2 linked regions of the Pirellula sp. SH-Sr6A genome follow. The protein of the gene in region 1 binds, or shares a complex with, the protein of each later gene. Links are inferred from orthologs where the notes say so. Each region holds a gene or a part of one and is shown in the gene's direction. Other genes may lie near its edges.

Region 1 (6,858 bases):
GAACTGGTTGAAGTTCCGCTATTCCTTGCGGGGGGACTGAGTTCGGAAAACGTCGCACGAGCGATCGACGAAGTTCAACCTTTCGGGCTCGATGTCTGCTCGGGCCTTCGCAGCCATGGAAAGCTCGACGAATCCAAACTCACGTTGTTTATGTCGAAAGTCCGCAATGCGAGTCAGTCGGCTTGATGGCGCAGTGTATAGAGGACGCTGGGGTGCGGAAAGCCAAGGCGTTTGTCGACAATGTTGTAGAGATCTTGTCCAGCAAAGTAACGCTGAAGATTCTCACAGATCAGTCGCGTCGTGTCGTCCGTACGTGTTCCCGCTTGCGCTCCGACATGCGGAGTGATCAACACATTGTCGAATCCCCACAGAGGACTAGTCTCGGGCAAGGGTTCGACTTGCGTTACGTCCAATCCAGCCCCGGCGAGATGGCCATCCGCTAGTGCCTCGCACAGATCGGACTCTTTGACACATGCACCGCGAGCGACGTTCACCAAGTAAGACCCTTTTGGCATGGCGCGAAGGATCGTCTTGTCCACCACACCGCGCGTCGAAGCATTGAGGGGCAGGGTAAGGATGAGGATCTCCGACCAAGCCGCTAATTCCTCCAGTCGCGTATGCGGCCAAAGCTCTTCCAACGCTGCAGGCTTGCGGTCGGGGAAGAAATCGGTCGCTCGCATGGTTACTCGAAACGGAGCGAGTACGTCGACGAGCCGGCGACCATTTCCCCCCATTCCAACAATCCCTACTCGCTTTCCGTGAAGATCGTCGGTCGGTCTGCGAACGAATTCTTTGCGCTGCCACTGTCGATAGAAAATCGGAATCCCCCGAAGCAGCCCAAGAAGTAACGCCAAGGTTTGCTCGGCGACTTGATCGGCAAACAATCCTGAGGCGCTGCACACCACGATATCCGACTCGATAACCGAGGGAGCCAAGCAGTGATCCAGCCCGGCGGCAGAGGATTGAATGAAACGCAATTTTCCTTGCTCGACTACGCGGTCCCAATCTACCGGAACCTTGGCATGCCCCACAAAGATCTCGGCATCCATGATCCGCTCGGGAATCGTCTCCTGGGTCGCTTCAATAAATTCACAGTTCGGAGCAGCAGCTCGCATCCAATCCACATGATGGGGCTGCGTCGGGAAACAATAAACAAGCGATTTCACGTTACGCCAAATCTCGTTCTTCAAAAAGGAGGAGACCGAGCAAGGTGGCTCCGATTCCATAGATTGTCGTGTAAACAAACACGCTGGCGATCACCGACCAAGGCACTCCGACATCCGCATCGATCGCGGACTCCATCGAGAAGTGATTCAAGTTGGGGACGATTGCTGAAATCAACTGCGAAAAGAATTCGACCAACGGCAACCCACCTGCTGCGGATTCCATAATCACGGGAGTTAGGTGCCCGAGAACATAGATCGAGAAGCAAATCGCGAAATTGGCGACCATCGAGACGCGAGTCCCGATCGCGACCGAGATCGAGCCTAAAATGACGGCTTCCATGAATGCCAGAGCGAGACCTGGGATGGTTTGGAACATTTCCAAATGGCACTGCTGCCACATGGGGATATCCAATGAGTTCTCGCGAGCTTCCACAATCGGTTTGTAGGCCACCGCAAAGAGTTCGAAGGAGCCCATGACCAAGAACATGAACATCAAAATCCAGAACACACCTAGGATTTTTCCGATGATGAACGAACGTCGGTGAATCGGCTTGCTCAGAAGCGTTAACGCCGTGCGACCTTCAATTTCATCGCTAACTGACGTGCTCGCCGACCACACACCTTGGAAGATTGCGGCGATAAGAGCTAACGTGATTCCGCAGTCTTTCAACAGTTTGATATCTTCCCCGAATGTGTGAAACGGCAGGAATACAAACAGGAGAATCGCAAGCCCCACAATGGTGATCAAGATTTTGGGCAACGGCTGGGAAAGCTCGCTCTTCGCTGCCGAAAGGGCGATCGCAGCGATCTTCGGTGCAGCGGATTGCATCAGGAAAAAGAGCAACCCAAACACCGTCACAAAAGCGGCGACGAGCAAAATCGAGATGGCTTGAGGAACCGGTGGGTACGAAACGAGCGTAAACGTCACTTCCGCATCGTCGATTTCTTCGTTCTGAGCAAAAACTTCGGCACCGCCGACCATCGGAAGCGGGCTCTTATTCGGTCCCATCGATCGCTCCCAAACCTTAGGAGCATCGGCATCGATGTTCACGGCGGCAAAACGCAGTTGGTCGACTTCGGATGCGTCCGCGATCAGGATTCGTCGGTTGGATTCGATCTTCGTAAAGCCGAGCGTGGATGGATCGTATTGCACCTCCAGCTTTTGCAGCTTGCCACCCTCTGGTGACGTGGAACCAGGGAGGGTAAAGCTGAGTGTCCTTGTTGAGGGGGCAAACATTTGCGGAATACTGCTAGCGACGCTTCGAGGGTCATCCACCCAAGGAGTTGCAGCAAGGCCGATCGCTCCAACAGTCCCTAAAGTTACCAACATGGCGAAGCCGACCCCTTCAAACAAAAGGGCTCGCAGCTCGCCGAAGAACCTAGTCGAAGAGCAGAAGAGCAGCGCCCAAACCATCGAACCCAACATGGCAGTGAGGGCAACGCTTACCAAGAGCCATTCCTCGGTGGCGAACTCGCCCTTCACAAAGAAAGCTCGACGGAAGTCTCCTGAGTTGAGAAAGCCCCCAATTCCAATTCCGAGCAATACCGTCAGAGCGAGGGCCACCCAATGGAGCGTCCCACTCTTTCGAGCAGGCTCCAAACCGCGCGTCGGTACAATCAGGAGGAATGCGAGCGCCAAAAATAAGGAGAGCACGACCAAGCCCAAAAGAATGCCGACTCCGACAAACCAAAATGGCGTAAGCCATTTGGCCATCCAAAAGTCCGAAGCGGCAAACATCGGCGAAATGGTATCCAAGACCATAGGGACGACTTTCAAGAAGGGAAATAGACCCGTGCGAGTACGCTGCTCAGCATAACCAGGTTCGCAGAAACGCCAAGAGATTCTTCGATAACCCTTTCCATGCTTCGTTGCCCCTAGTGAAACCATCCGTTCTGCGATATCATTTTTGAAATTTTATTGAAAAGGGGTTGGGCGAAGGGATACGGGGCTCATTCCCTGCAAATTCGTTGGTCTGTACTAGGCCAATCAACTCGAAACTCGGGGGGATCCCAACGTTGTATCGCCAACAGAAACCTGGCTTCTTGGCATTGGAAGACGGTACCGTTTATGAGGGATTTTCCATTGGTGCCGAAGGGGAGCGGGATGGCGAAGTGGTCTTCAACACGTCCCTAACCGGATATCAAGAAATCTTGACCGACCCCTCCTATCGCGGTCAGATTGTCACCATGACCTACCCCATGATTGGGAATGTGGGAGTCAATCTGGAGGATCTCGAGTCGAGCCACCCTCGCATCGCAGGATTTGTCGTACGCGAAAATAGCCGCATCCATAGCAACTTCCGCGCAAATGGGTCGCTATCGGATTACTTGATCAAGCACAACATTGTCGCTATCTCGGGAATCGATACACGGGCCTTGGTGCGACGCATTCGAGATCGTGGCGCTCAAAAAGGGATCATCTCCACCATCGACTCCGATCGCGCATCGCTCGTTGAAAAAGCGAGAAAGAGTCCTGGTTTGATCGGACGCGATTTGGTTCGCGAGGTAATGCCAGGCTCTGCAAACGAATGGGGCAGTGTGTTGCACCCCTATTCTTCTCTGGGCGGGGAAACGCATACCGAAGGGAATCGAGTACCTCACGTTGTATGCCTAGATTTCGGCATGAAGTGGAACATTCCCAGGCACTTGGCCCATCGCGGAAACCGGGTCACGATTCTGCCGGGGACTTCTTCCGCCCAGGACGTTCTCAATCAGAATCCCGATGGCGTCTTTCTGAGCAACGGCCCGGGGGACCCCGAACCTCTTACCTACGCGATCGAGTCGATTCGCGAGTTGTTGGGGCAGAAACCTGTGTTCGGAATCTGTTTAGGGCATCAGCTTCTGTCCTTGGCGGCAGGTGCGAAGACATTCAAACTGAAGTTCGGGCACCGAGGAGCCAACCAACCGGTCTTGAATTGCTTGACGGGGCAGGTGGAAATCACTTCACAGAACCACGGATTTGCGGTCGAAGAAGCCTCTCTCCCTGAATGCTTGGAGGTGACGCATCGCAATCTCAACGACAATACGATCGCTGGGGTTCGGCACCGAAAGCACAATGCTTTCAGCGTCCAATACCACCCCGAGGCATCGGCAGGCCCTCACGACAGCAGCTATTTGTTCGATCAGTTTCAAAAGTCCCTTAACGCATCGATCGCAGGTGGGACCCCCACCGCGAGCACAAGGTAATCACGGCAGATGCTTGCGAAAAGAGTCATCCCCTGTCTCGACGTCCATGGCGGAAGGGTCGTCAAAGGGACCAATTTTCTCAATCTTCGCGATGCCGGAGATCCAGTCCAGATCGCCCAACGTTATGAGTCCGAAGGGGCTGATGAGCTTGTATTTCTCGATATCACCGCGAGCCACGAAGATCGCGGAATCATGCTCGATGTCGTGCGACGCACGGCCGAGCAAGTCTTCATGCCCCTCACGGTCGGAGGGGGGATTCGCACGGTTGACGACATTCGACAACTGCTTCAGGCAGGATGCGACAAAGTCAGTATCAACTCGACGGCCTGCAAGAATCCGGAGCTCGTTCGTCAAGCATCCGAGCGGTTCGGTGCTCAATGCATTGTCGTCAACATCGATCCCAAACGTGTTCTGCGCGATGGCAAGGAGTTTTGGGAGGTCCATATTCACGGCGGACGAACCCCGACCGGTCTCGAAGCCGTCGCGTGGGCGAAGGAAGTCGAACGCCTGGGGGCGGGCGAAATTGTCCTCACCAGCATGGACCGGGATGGAACCAAGGACGGATACGACCTGCCGATCACCGCGGCTGTGAGCGAGGCGGTCGATATTCCTGTTGTCGCGAGCGGTGGAGCCGGCCACCCAATCCATATGGTGGACGCCATCCGAATCGGAAGAGCGGACGCGGTTTTGGCTGCGAGTATCTTCCACTTCGGCGAGTTCACCATCGAGGAAACCAAGCGTCTGATGGCACAAAATGGAATTCCGGTGCGTCTAGGCTCCTCGCATTAGGGATTTGGATCGTTGTAGACTAGAATGGAGCGGAGGCACCGAGGCCCTTCTCGCGATTTCTAATTCTCTTCGTTTCCCCAAACTGCTCGAACCTTATGGCAACAGCTGAAGCCCGTCCGCAGACCAACAAGTCGACTCCTGCCGCCGACGAATTGGCAGCATCCCTTTTGCAGACCAAATCGGAGCTGGAGGTCGATAAACTCTTCAAAGCCTGCGTGAAATTGGAAGGTAGCGACTTACACCTCAAAGTCGGTACACCCCCGATCGTCCGGGTCAAAGGGGATTTGAAACCGCTCAACCGTCCTCCCATTGAAGTCGAGGAAATGGTCCGGCTTTTGATCCCGATGCTGGACGATCGAAACCGTCGCATTTTTGAAGAGGAGGGGGGCGCTGACTTCTCCTATACCGTCAATGTCGACGGCGAGAACTGGCGATTCCGGGTGAACATGTTGAAGCAGCTCGGCAGACCAGGTTTGGTCGCGCGGCGAATCAATAATTTCATTCCCAACTTCGAAGGATTGTTCCTTCCCCCTATCCTCGAAGAGCTCTGCAAATTCGACCAAGGAATGGTTTTGCTTGCCGGGGTTACGGGGTCGGGAAAAAGTACAACCATCGCTTCGATGTTGAACTGGATCAATCGCACCTACCGCAAACACATCTTGACCCTCGAAGATCCGATCGAGTTCGTGTACACGGAGGACAAGTGTCTGATCAACCAACGCGAAGTAGGTACCGATGTCAAGAATTTTGAAATCGCGATGAAACACGCGGTTCGGGAAGACCCGGACATCATCCTCGTCGGTGAAATGCGGGACCAAGAAACGTTTATGACGGCGATCCACGCAGCCGAAACCGGGCACTTGGTGTTTGGAACCATTCACGCGTCGACCGCCCCCTCGACCATCGGCCGTATTCTCGACTTGTTTCCAGAGGAATTGCACGGAGCCATTCGTAACGCCATGGCGTTCAACATGAAGGGGATCATCGCACAAAAGCTGCTTCGATCGATCCGTCAAGGCGTTAGCCGTGTACCCACCTGCGAAGTCATGACCTTTAGTCCCATGATCCGAAAACTGATCTTGGAAGGTAAAGATCAAAAGCTTTCCGATGCAATTCGAATCGGTGCAGAAGATGGGATGCAGGACTTCACCATGAGCCTCAAGCAACTTATCGACGACGGGTTGATCGATCGACCGACCGCGTTCGAAGTGGCTCCTAACCCGGATGCGCTCAAAATGGCTCTCAAGGGGATCAACGTTAGCCAGCCTGGTATCATTTAAGCCCGACGCAGCTTTGTGCGGCCGCATTCGAAACTGGATGCGGCCGAACTTATTCTTTTCCTCCACTACTCCTAACTCGGTGTCCCCCAATCTCCTCCCCGGGGACCCCTTCCCTAGAGCTTCCTTACTATGATTTTTGGCAAGAAAAAACCCAAGCCTGCTACCTCCGATCCAATGGCCGTGGCTGCTGGAGGTGAGATCACGTTGCCGGCATTGGAAATCAAGCAAATCGGGATCCCCAAAGACGAAGCTCAAGGGCTGTCGATCGCCGCGAGGCAACTGCCCGGATATCCCGTCGCGTTGATCGTGATTGCCAATGCCATTGCAGGGCGTGCTGACCGCATCCACATGGATTTTTCCACCAAGGGGGCAATTGTTCGCTATCGAATCGATGGTGTCTGGGAGACCTTGCCCCCTATGGACCGCGCTACCGGCGA
Region 2 (7,812 bases), 2.3 Mb from region 1 along the record:
TACGGTCGAGGCGCGCTTTCATCTCGCGCGCCGCTTTGTTGGTGAAGGTCAATGCGAGGATTGAGTAGGGCGAGACACCTTGATCGAGCATGTATGCAATGCGATGCGTGACGACGCGTGTTTTGCCGCTCCCGGGGCCGGCCAGGGTCAAAAGCGGTCCTTCGATGTGCGTCACCGCCTGCCGTTGCGGTTCGTTCAGCGAGTCGATGATTTGGGAGGTCGTGAGGGCCATAAAGTTGCAATCCCTTACTCAATCTTGAGACGCGTCGGATGGATGGTGCCGGGACGCGTTCGACTGAAAAGCATCGCATCCGACTGCGAGACATTATCCGGCATTCCATCCAGGCGAGCCAGCCTTCTTGTCCGTGCGCTATAATCAGAGCGGTGGAAAATGATCTCAACCTGATACGCGACTCCTTCAACTGCGATTGCTATGGAAATCACATCTCTCCCGAAAAATCTTGCTGAGCTCCGCGCGAGCGGTTGGAAGAGCCGTAGCGTCAAGGAGGAGATACGCAGCAATTTTTTAATCATGCTTTCTTCCGGTGAACCTCTTTATCCTGGGATTGTCGGGTACGACGACACGGTGGTTCCGGAGCTCAACATCGCCTTGCTCGCAGGGCACGATTTGCTCTTTTTAGGGGAGAAAGGGCAGGCCAAGAGCCGGCTGATGCGAACCCTCGTGCGGTTTCTCGACGAATTCATTCCTTATATCGATTTGCCCAATTTGCCGCTTCACGAGGATCCCTACCATCCCATCACGGCGGCAGGGAAACGGGCCATAGAAACCTTGTCCGAGCACGAAGTTCCCATTGGTTGGTGGCATCGATCGGATCGGTACGTGGAGCGTTTGGCTCCTGGGACCAAGTTCGCGGATGTAATCGGCGAGATCGATCCTTCGAAATTGACCGGCGGGGTAAGCATGAGTTCGGAGGATGCGTTGTACTTTGGATTGATTCCGAGAATGCATCGCGGAATTTTCGCCATGAATGAGTTGCCGGAGCTCGACGATTTGGTCCAGGTCGGGTTGTTCAACATCCTCGAAGAGCGAGACGTTCAAATCCGAGGTTACCCGATTCGATTCGATCTCGATATTTTCATCCTTTTTTCTGCCAACCCCAGTACCTACAACCGGAGCGGAAAGGTGATTCCCCAGTTGAAGGATCGGATTGGGTCGATCATCCAGACCCACTATCCTGCCGAGCGGGAGCAGGGGATCGAGATCTTGAAGCAGGAGGCGGGGATCCCGCTCGATGGCGATTACCCCGTCCAAGTCCCCTATTTCATGATGGAGATCATCGAGGAAATCACGACACAGGCACGGAAATCGAAGTATGTCGATCAAGCTTCCGGGGTCTCGGCTCGTTTCTCGTTGGCGAATTACCGAACGATGATTGCATCCGCACGGCACCGAGCGGTGTTGCTCGGGGAAGCGCTCGCCGTCCCCCGCATCAGTGATTTGGGGCACCTTTACACCTCCGCTCTAGGGAAACTCGAAGTCGATTTGATGGGTTCCCATCAGATGAGCGAACGCAAGATTTTGGATGCTCTCATCGCCAGCGCCATCCGGACAGTGTTCGAGCAATACGTCGACCAACACGGCATGGAACCGATCGCCGAGATTTTCAATAAGGGGGTTCGCATCGAGGTGGGAGATCTACTACCCAGCGAACATTACGCGGAGCGGCTTAAGCATGTCCCACCCGTGTGGGAAGCCGCCTTTGAGGTAAATGCCTCCTCACACCCTGCCATACGGGCATCCTGTATCGAATTCGTCTTGGCCGGACTGTACAGCTTGGATCGCATCAGCCGGGCGAGCAAGCATGGCAAAGTGAGTTACGAAGTTTGAGAGCCGTCTTTAGGCTACCAAAGAACCGGGAGGCATGCTAAGTTCTGTGGGATTTTGGTCACCGCAGAACTTCGGACCGTTGGCAGAGTAGAACCGCGACAAAATGCTGGAGTTTTCTAGGCAGGTGGCCTCTTTTGAGCCATTTCCCCTTGAAAATTTTCAGGTTTTGCTGTGCCGAAACGGACTGACATCAAGAAAATCCTTCTCATCGGTTCCGGCCCTATCGTCATCGGGCAGGCGTGCGAATTCGATTACTCTGGCACACAGGCTTGCAAAGCCTTGCGCGAAGAGGGGTTCGAAGTCGTCCTCGTGAACAGCAATCCCGCCACGATCATGACCGATCCGGCGACGGCGGAGCGGACCTATATCGAGCCGTTGACTTGGGAAATCGTCGAAAAAGTCATCGAACGAGAGCGTCCCGACGCCATTCTCCCGACATTGGGAGGTCAAACGGCATTGAATATCGCCATGGATTTGGCCCGCGAGGGAGTACTCGAGAAGAACAACTGCGAAATGATCGGGGCCAACCCTGAGGTCATTCACAAGGCCGAGGCCCGCGATGCATTCAAATTGGCGATGGAAAAGATCGGCCAAGAAGTCTGCAAAGGTTCCGTGGTTCATTCGCTCGATGAAGCCCGCAAAGTGCTTCAAGAAGTGGGTCTCCCCTGCGTGGTACGCCCCAGTTTTACCATGGGGGGAAGCGGGTCGGCGATCGCTTACAACCGTGACGACTTCGAAGGCCTCGTCCAAAACGGCTTGACCCTTTCACCGATCACCGAAGTTCTCATCGAAGAGTCGATCATCGGTTGGAAAGAATATGAAATGGAAGTCATGCGCGATGTCGACGACAACGTTGTCATCATTTGTTCCATCGAGAACTTCGATCCCATGGGGGTCCACACCGGCGATTCGATCACCGTCGCGCCGGCTCAGACGTTGACCGATAAAGAGTACCAGCGGATGCGCGATGCCAGTCTCGCCATCATCCGCGAGATCGGCGTGGAGACAGGAGGGTCCAATATTCAGTTCGCCATCCATCCCACGAATGGGAGGATGATTGTCATTGAGATGAATCCTCGCGTCAGCCGTTCCAGCGCCCTGGCCAGCAAGGCAACGGGGTTCCCCATCGCGAAGATTGCAGCCAAGCTGGCTGTCGGCTTCCGATTGTGGGAGCTTCAAAACGACATCACCCGTAAGACGCAAGCTTGCTTCGAACCGACCATCGATTATGTCGTGACCAAGATACCTCGCTTTGCTTTTGAAAAGTTCCCCGAGGCCGACTCCACCCTGACCACGCAAATGAAGAGCGTTGGCGAGACGATGGCGATCGGGCGCACGTTCAAAGAGTCCTTCCAAAAAGCATTGCGAGGGCTCGAAGTGGGAGCGTTCGGATTTGGATCCGACAGCAAAGACCTTTGGTATACCGATCGACGACCAGACGACGAAGAGATCAATAACAAGCTTTCGAAACCCAATGCCGACCGCGTTTGGTATCTACGCTATGCCTTGCTCAGCGGAATGTCGATCGATGAAATCCATAACATCACCGCGATCGATAGATGGTTCTTGGACCAGCTCTCGGAGATTGTGGAGATGGAGAAGTATCTCCGTACGCTAGGGAGCGCCGGGGCCGTGGACCGCCCCACGCTAAGGCAGGCGAAACAAATGGGATTCTCCGATCGACAGCTTGCCCATATTCTCGGCAGCGACGAGATGGAGATTCGAGATTGGAGAAAATCGCAGGGGATCGTCGCCACCTTCAAATCGGTCGACACCTGTGCTGCGGAATTCGAGGCATACACCCCTTATTATTACAGCTCGTACGAAGAAGAAAACGAGGCACCGTCCAAGGGGGACAAGAAGCGCGTGATGATTCTCGGCGGTGGCCCCAATCGGATTGGTCAAGGGATCGAGTTCGATTACTGCTGCTGCCATGCCAGCTACGCCCTTCGCGAGTTGGGAATCGAGTCGATCATGGTCAACAGCAATCCCGAGACCGTGAGCACCGATTACGACACCAGCGATTTGCTCTTCTTTGAGCCTCTAACAACCGAAGATGTGCTCAACATCTATGACACGGTTCAACCCGACGGTGTCATCGTGCAGTTCGGTGGACAGACTCCGTTGAATTTAGCCAGGGCGCTCGCCGATGCAGGGGTTCCCATCGTGGGTACCAGTGTCGAGACTATCGAAGACGCAGAGGATCGCGAGAAGTTTCAAGCGTTGCTGCATGAGCTCAAACTCAAGCAGCCAGCGAACGGCATTGCGCGCACGATGCTGCAGGCGCGTTCAGAGGTTCAGAAGATCGGCTTCCCATGCTTGGTCCGCCCCAGCTTCGTGCTCGGTGGTCGTGCTATGGAGATTTGCTACGACTACTCGCAATTCGATCGATTCATTGCCGAAGCGTTTGTCGTTGCCCAGGGACAACCGGTCTTGATCGACCGATTCCTCGAGGATGCAACCGAGGTCGACGTGGACGCCGTCTCGGATGGCGAAGACGTCGTCATCATGGGAGTCATGGAGCACATCGAGGAGGCGGGTGTTCACTCCGGAGATTCCGCGTGCGTGATCCCACCCTTCTCGCTGAGCAAAGCGGTACTCGACGAAATCCGGCATGCGACCGTCGCCATGGCGAAGCGTTTGCGGGTCATCGGACTGATGAACGTCCAGTTTGCGATCAAGGAAGAAGAAGGACGCCCGGTTGTTTATGTATTAGAGGTCAATCCGCGAGCTAGTCGAACCGTTCCGTTTGTCGCCAAAGCGACAGGAACTCCGGTCGCCAACATCGCCGCCAAAGTGATGGTGGGTTGCAAACTGAAGGATTTGGGAATCACTTCCGAGCCCATTCCTCGCAGCGTTTCGGTCAAGGAATCGGTCTTCCCCTTCCGAAAGTTTGCTGGAGTCGACATCGTTTTAGGACCGGAGATGCGCAGCACCGGCGAAGTCATGGGGGTCAGCGACGATTTTGCTTTGGCCTTCAACAAGAGCCAAATCGCTGCCGGCGTTGTCCTTCCCAAATCGGGGAATGTTTTCCTAAGCATCTCCTCGCGACATCGGGCTGGCATTATTGATATGGCCCGCCAACTGCATGAGATGGGATACAAACTTTTGGCTACCTCCGGAACCGCAGCGGAGCTCCAGCGAGGCCACATTCCCGTTGTCCCGATCAAGAAGTTGGCGGAGGGTAATCCTAACCTCATCGATTACTTGAAGAATGGAGAGGTGTCCCTCATTCTCAATACCCCGAGCGGCAAAGGGGCGCGAACCGACGAAGGTCGCATCCGAGCCGCCGCGGTCCAGTTTGGAGTCCCCTGTATTACCACGGTGGCGGCAGGGCGGATTGCCATCGAAGCGATGTCCGTGATGCGTGAGAAGCCCATGACCGTCCTTTCGCTTCAAGAACGATTCTCTAGCTAGCGATGACTCACCTCCGATGGACACCGAACGCATCTGTCAGCGCGCTCCATGCAGCTGACTTTGCCGACCGCTTCCCCGATCAGTTCGTAGATCGTTCCGTCCTATCCGCCCTTCAACGCGAAGCGAATGAACTGAACCGACTCATCGAGGCAACTGCGGGTTCGCAAGCCCCCTCGCTTTGGTCCATCTTGATCTCGACAGCAGCCGATATCGAATCGAATCACGAGCTGGTTTCGGCCGTGTTGCGAAAAGCGGTTGGAGAATGCGGCCCCCACGTGGTGACATCGATGTCTGGCAAGGTCACCGAAATCGAAGCGGCCTTCAAACAATTGTTTCCCAAATTCTCCGATCAGATCCTGTTTCGAAGCAGGCCGTTGCAGGAGCATTGGCTTGGGTTTGGAAACGGGCTTCTCGCGCATGTGGGAAGATTGACCGAGAAGGAACTTTTGGCAGAGGAGGTACGCGTAGTTCCGGTGCAGCCTGTTGTTGGGGGGGCAGGTGTCGCTCACTCTCATGCGAACCTAGTTCGCATTGAGGCGATATTAACCAATCCGATGGCCGAGCTTCCCGAGACAGTTCGTTTGGCTTGGTTGATATCCCAGGTACAATTGGACCTGCCTCGGTTCAGCGACATGTTAGGGGCGGTTACTTTGGCAAAGATCGCCCCGCTCGCCATGCTGCCACCGGTGTTAGCGGCCTCGCAAGTTCTCGAACTGAGTCGATGTACCAGTGAGATGGCAGCCCTGGCCATTGAACATTGGCACATACCGATCCCTGCAGGAGCGGATGTGCACGATCAAGTCGCGCCGAGCCTCATGGATTGGTGGGAAACGTATCTTCAAACCCGACCTGCGTGGCATGTCGCCATGCAGGCGCTTTCAAAGATGCTGGGAGATTAAAAGATCATGTCCCTGACGAAGCTTGGTTATTCCCATCGGATTCTTGAGACACCGTACGGCCCTGTTTTGGGATGCAGTTATCGATGGCCGACCGGCCAATACTGCGCGATTCACACCGACCAAGGGATTCTGGGTTGCGGACTTTACGATTGCGAAGTCGCGACCAAGTTTTCGATGCCGGTCGCGATTGCGAGAGGGACACCCGACAAACCGCTTCGCGAGCCAGAGGACCTTTTAGAAGCGAAGGTCGCAGAGGTCAGCGAGGCCGCCATGCAGGCTGGGGTTGTACCAGGAATGACCGGGCTAGAAGCGATCGCAAAGCTTCTTCGCTTCTCGTAACGGGCCTCTTCGTAACAGTCCCCTTCTTAACGGGCTCCTTAGTTGGTTGGCTCCATAGTTAGGGCCCCCTCCATCGGCTTCGGGCCTTACTCAAGCCCGGTACGGGCTTTGGTTGTGGTAAAACGGTAGGAGATTCTCTCCCATGCCATGCCCCCCGAGTGGCGTTATCCTACGTAGGAAAGGTGTCATAGAAAATGAAGCGAGCATTGCTGGTCATCGATGTTCAGATGGAGTACTTCACCGGTGCGTTACCCATCACCCATCCCGCGGGGCATTTGTCGAAAATCCTCGAGGCCTTTGACGCGGCCCGCGAGGCGCAAATACCGATCGCCGTGATCCGGCACCACCAGCCGAACGCCGATTTTCCTATCTTTCGCAAGGGATCTGAGCAGTGGGAACTGCATCCAGAGATCCAAGCCCGTTCTTGCGATATTTTGATCGATAAGACCCTTCCCGGAAGCTTTACCGAAACCCCGCTTTCGGAGTGGCTGGCATTGCACCAGGTGAAAACCATTTCCATCGCAGGGTATATGACCCACATGTGCTGCGACACGACCGCCAGGCAGGGGATGCACCGAGGATTTCAAGTCGAGTTTTTGTCCGACGCCACTGGGACTTTGGAGCTGGAGAACGCGGCAGGCAAGGTATCGGCAGAGGAGTTGCACCGCGCCATACTGTGCGCCCAGCAGCAGATGATTTCCGAGGTTTTGACGACGGCCGAATGGATCGCTCGTATTCGTGGAACTGGCCACTAGAGTTTCACCATTCGCTGAGTTCTAATGCACGCTCCTCTCGAGCCCTGATCCCCTTTATTTATCTCGTTAGAGCGTCTATGGAAATCGATATCCATACCGTGAGTCGTTGGCTGGATTCCAATCAAGACAACGCTGGGAAACCTGTTGCTTTGGTCGATTGCCGCGAACCCCATGAATTCGACATCGCTAAGATTGATGGCGCGATCTTAATGCCGATGAGCCAGTGGCCTCCCTCGGCAGAATTGCTGTCGGAGCTTGAAAACAAAACCGTTGTGGTCCATTGCCACCATGGTGGACGTTCGCTCCGCGTGGCGAACTGGTTTCGACACAATGGCCATCCTGAAGCGCTGAGCATGGCGGGTGGCATCGACAAGTGGAGCATGGACATCGATCCATCCATCCCTCGCTACTAACCAACGCTAAGGACTATCCCGATGCAATACAGACCATTTCAAATGCTGAGTAGCGCCCTTTGCGGACTGCTATTATCCAGCGTGGGTTGGGCCCAATCGAGTACAAGTAATCAAGAAAAGCGAGCAACGGTGAACGAGAC

Evidence for each region. Proteins that work in one complex are often made in the same cells at the same time.
Region 2: the proteins of carA (region 1) and carB are in contact, whole or in part, in a solved structure (PDB 1KEE), measured with the Escherichia coli proteins. The link is inferred for Pirellula sp. SH-Sr6A from one-to-one orthologs.

What each region holds. Positions count from the first base shown.
Region 1 is NZ_CP011272.1:387,814-394,671, reverse strand. The notes cover bases 2,461-5,267. They hold carA (glutamine-hydrolyzing carbamoyl-phosphate synthase small subunit), read left to right. Parts: upstream 2,461-3,182; coding sequence 3,183-4,352; downstream 4,353-5,267. Other genes in these bases: VN12_RS01230 (type IV pilus twitching motility protein PilT), read left to right, coding at 5,237-5,267; hisF (imidazole glycerol phosphate synthase subunit HisF), read left to right, coding at 4,362-5,141; VN12_RS01245 (ABC transporter permease), read right to left, coding at 2,461-2,928. Also shown: VN12_RS01255 (phosphoribosylanthranilate isomerase), read left to right, coding at 1-186; VN12_RS01250 (D-2-hydroxyacid dehydrogenase), read right to left, coding at 174-1,166; more of VN12_RS01245, read right to left, coding at 1,168-2,460; more of VN12_RS01230, read left to right, coding at 5,268-6,421; VN12_RS01225 (ATPase, T2SS/T4P/T4SS family), read left to right, coding at 6,551-6,858. UniProt on the Escherichia coli protein: Small subunit of the glutamine-dependent carbamoyl phosphate synthetase (CPSase).
Region 2 is NZ_CP011272.1:2,735,752-2,743,563, forward strand. Bases 1,706-5,466 are described here. They hold carB (carbamoyl-phosphate synthase large subunit), read left to right. Parts: upstream 1,706-2,020; coding sequence 2,021-5,266; downstream 5,267-5,466. Other genes in these bases: VN12_RS10735 (magnesium chelatase), read left to right, coding at 1,706-1,849; VN12_RS10745 (hypothetical protein), read left to right, coding at 5,269-5,466. Also shown: VN12_RS10730 (ATP-dependent helicase), read right to left, coding at 1-232; more of VN12_RS10735, read left to right, coding at 434-1,705; more of VN12_RS10745, read left to right, coding at 5,467-6,165; VN12_RS10750 (DUF1805 domain-containing protein), read left to right, coding at 6,172-6,504; VN12_RS10755 (cysteine hydrolase family protein), read left to right, coding at 6,699-7,259; VN12_RS10760 (rhodanese-like domain-containing protein), read left to right, coding at 7,337-7,672; VN12_RS10765 (isoaspartyl peptidase/L-asparaginase family protein), read left to right, coding at 7,694-7,812. UniProt on the Escherichia coli protein: Large subunit of the glutamine-dependent carbamoyl phosphate synthetase (CPSase).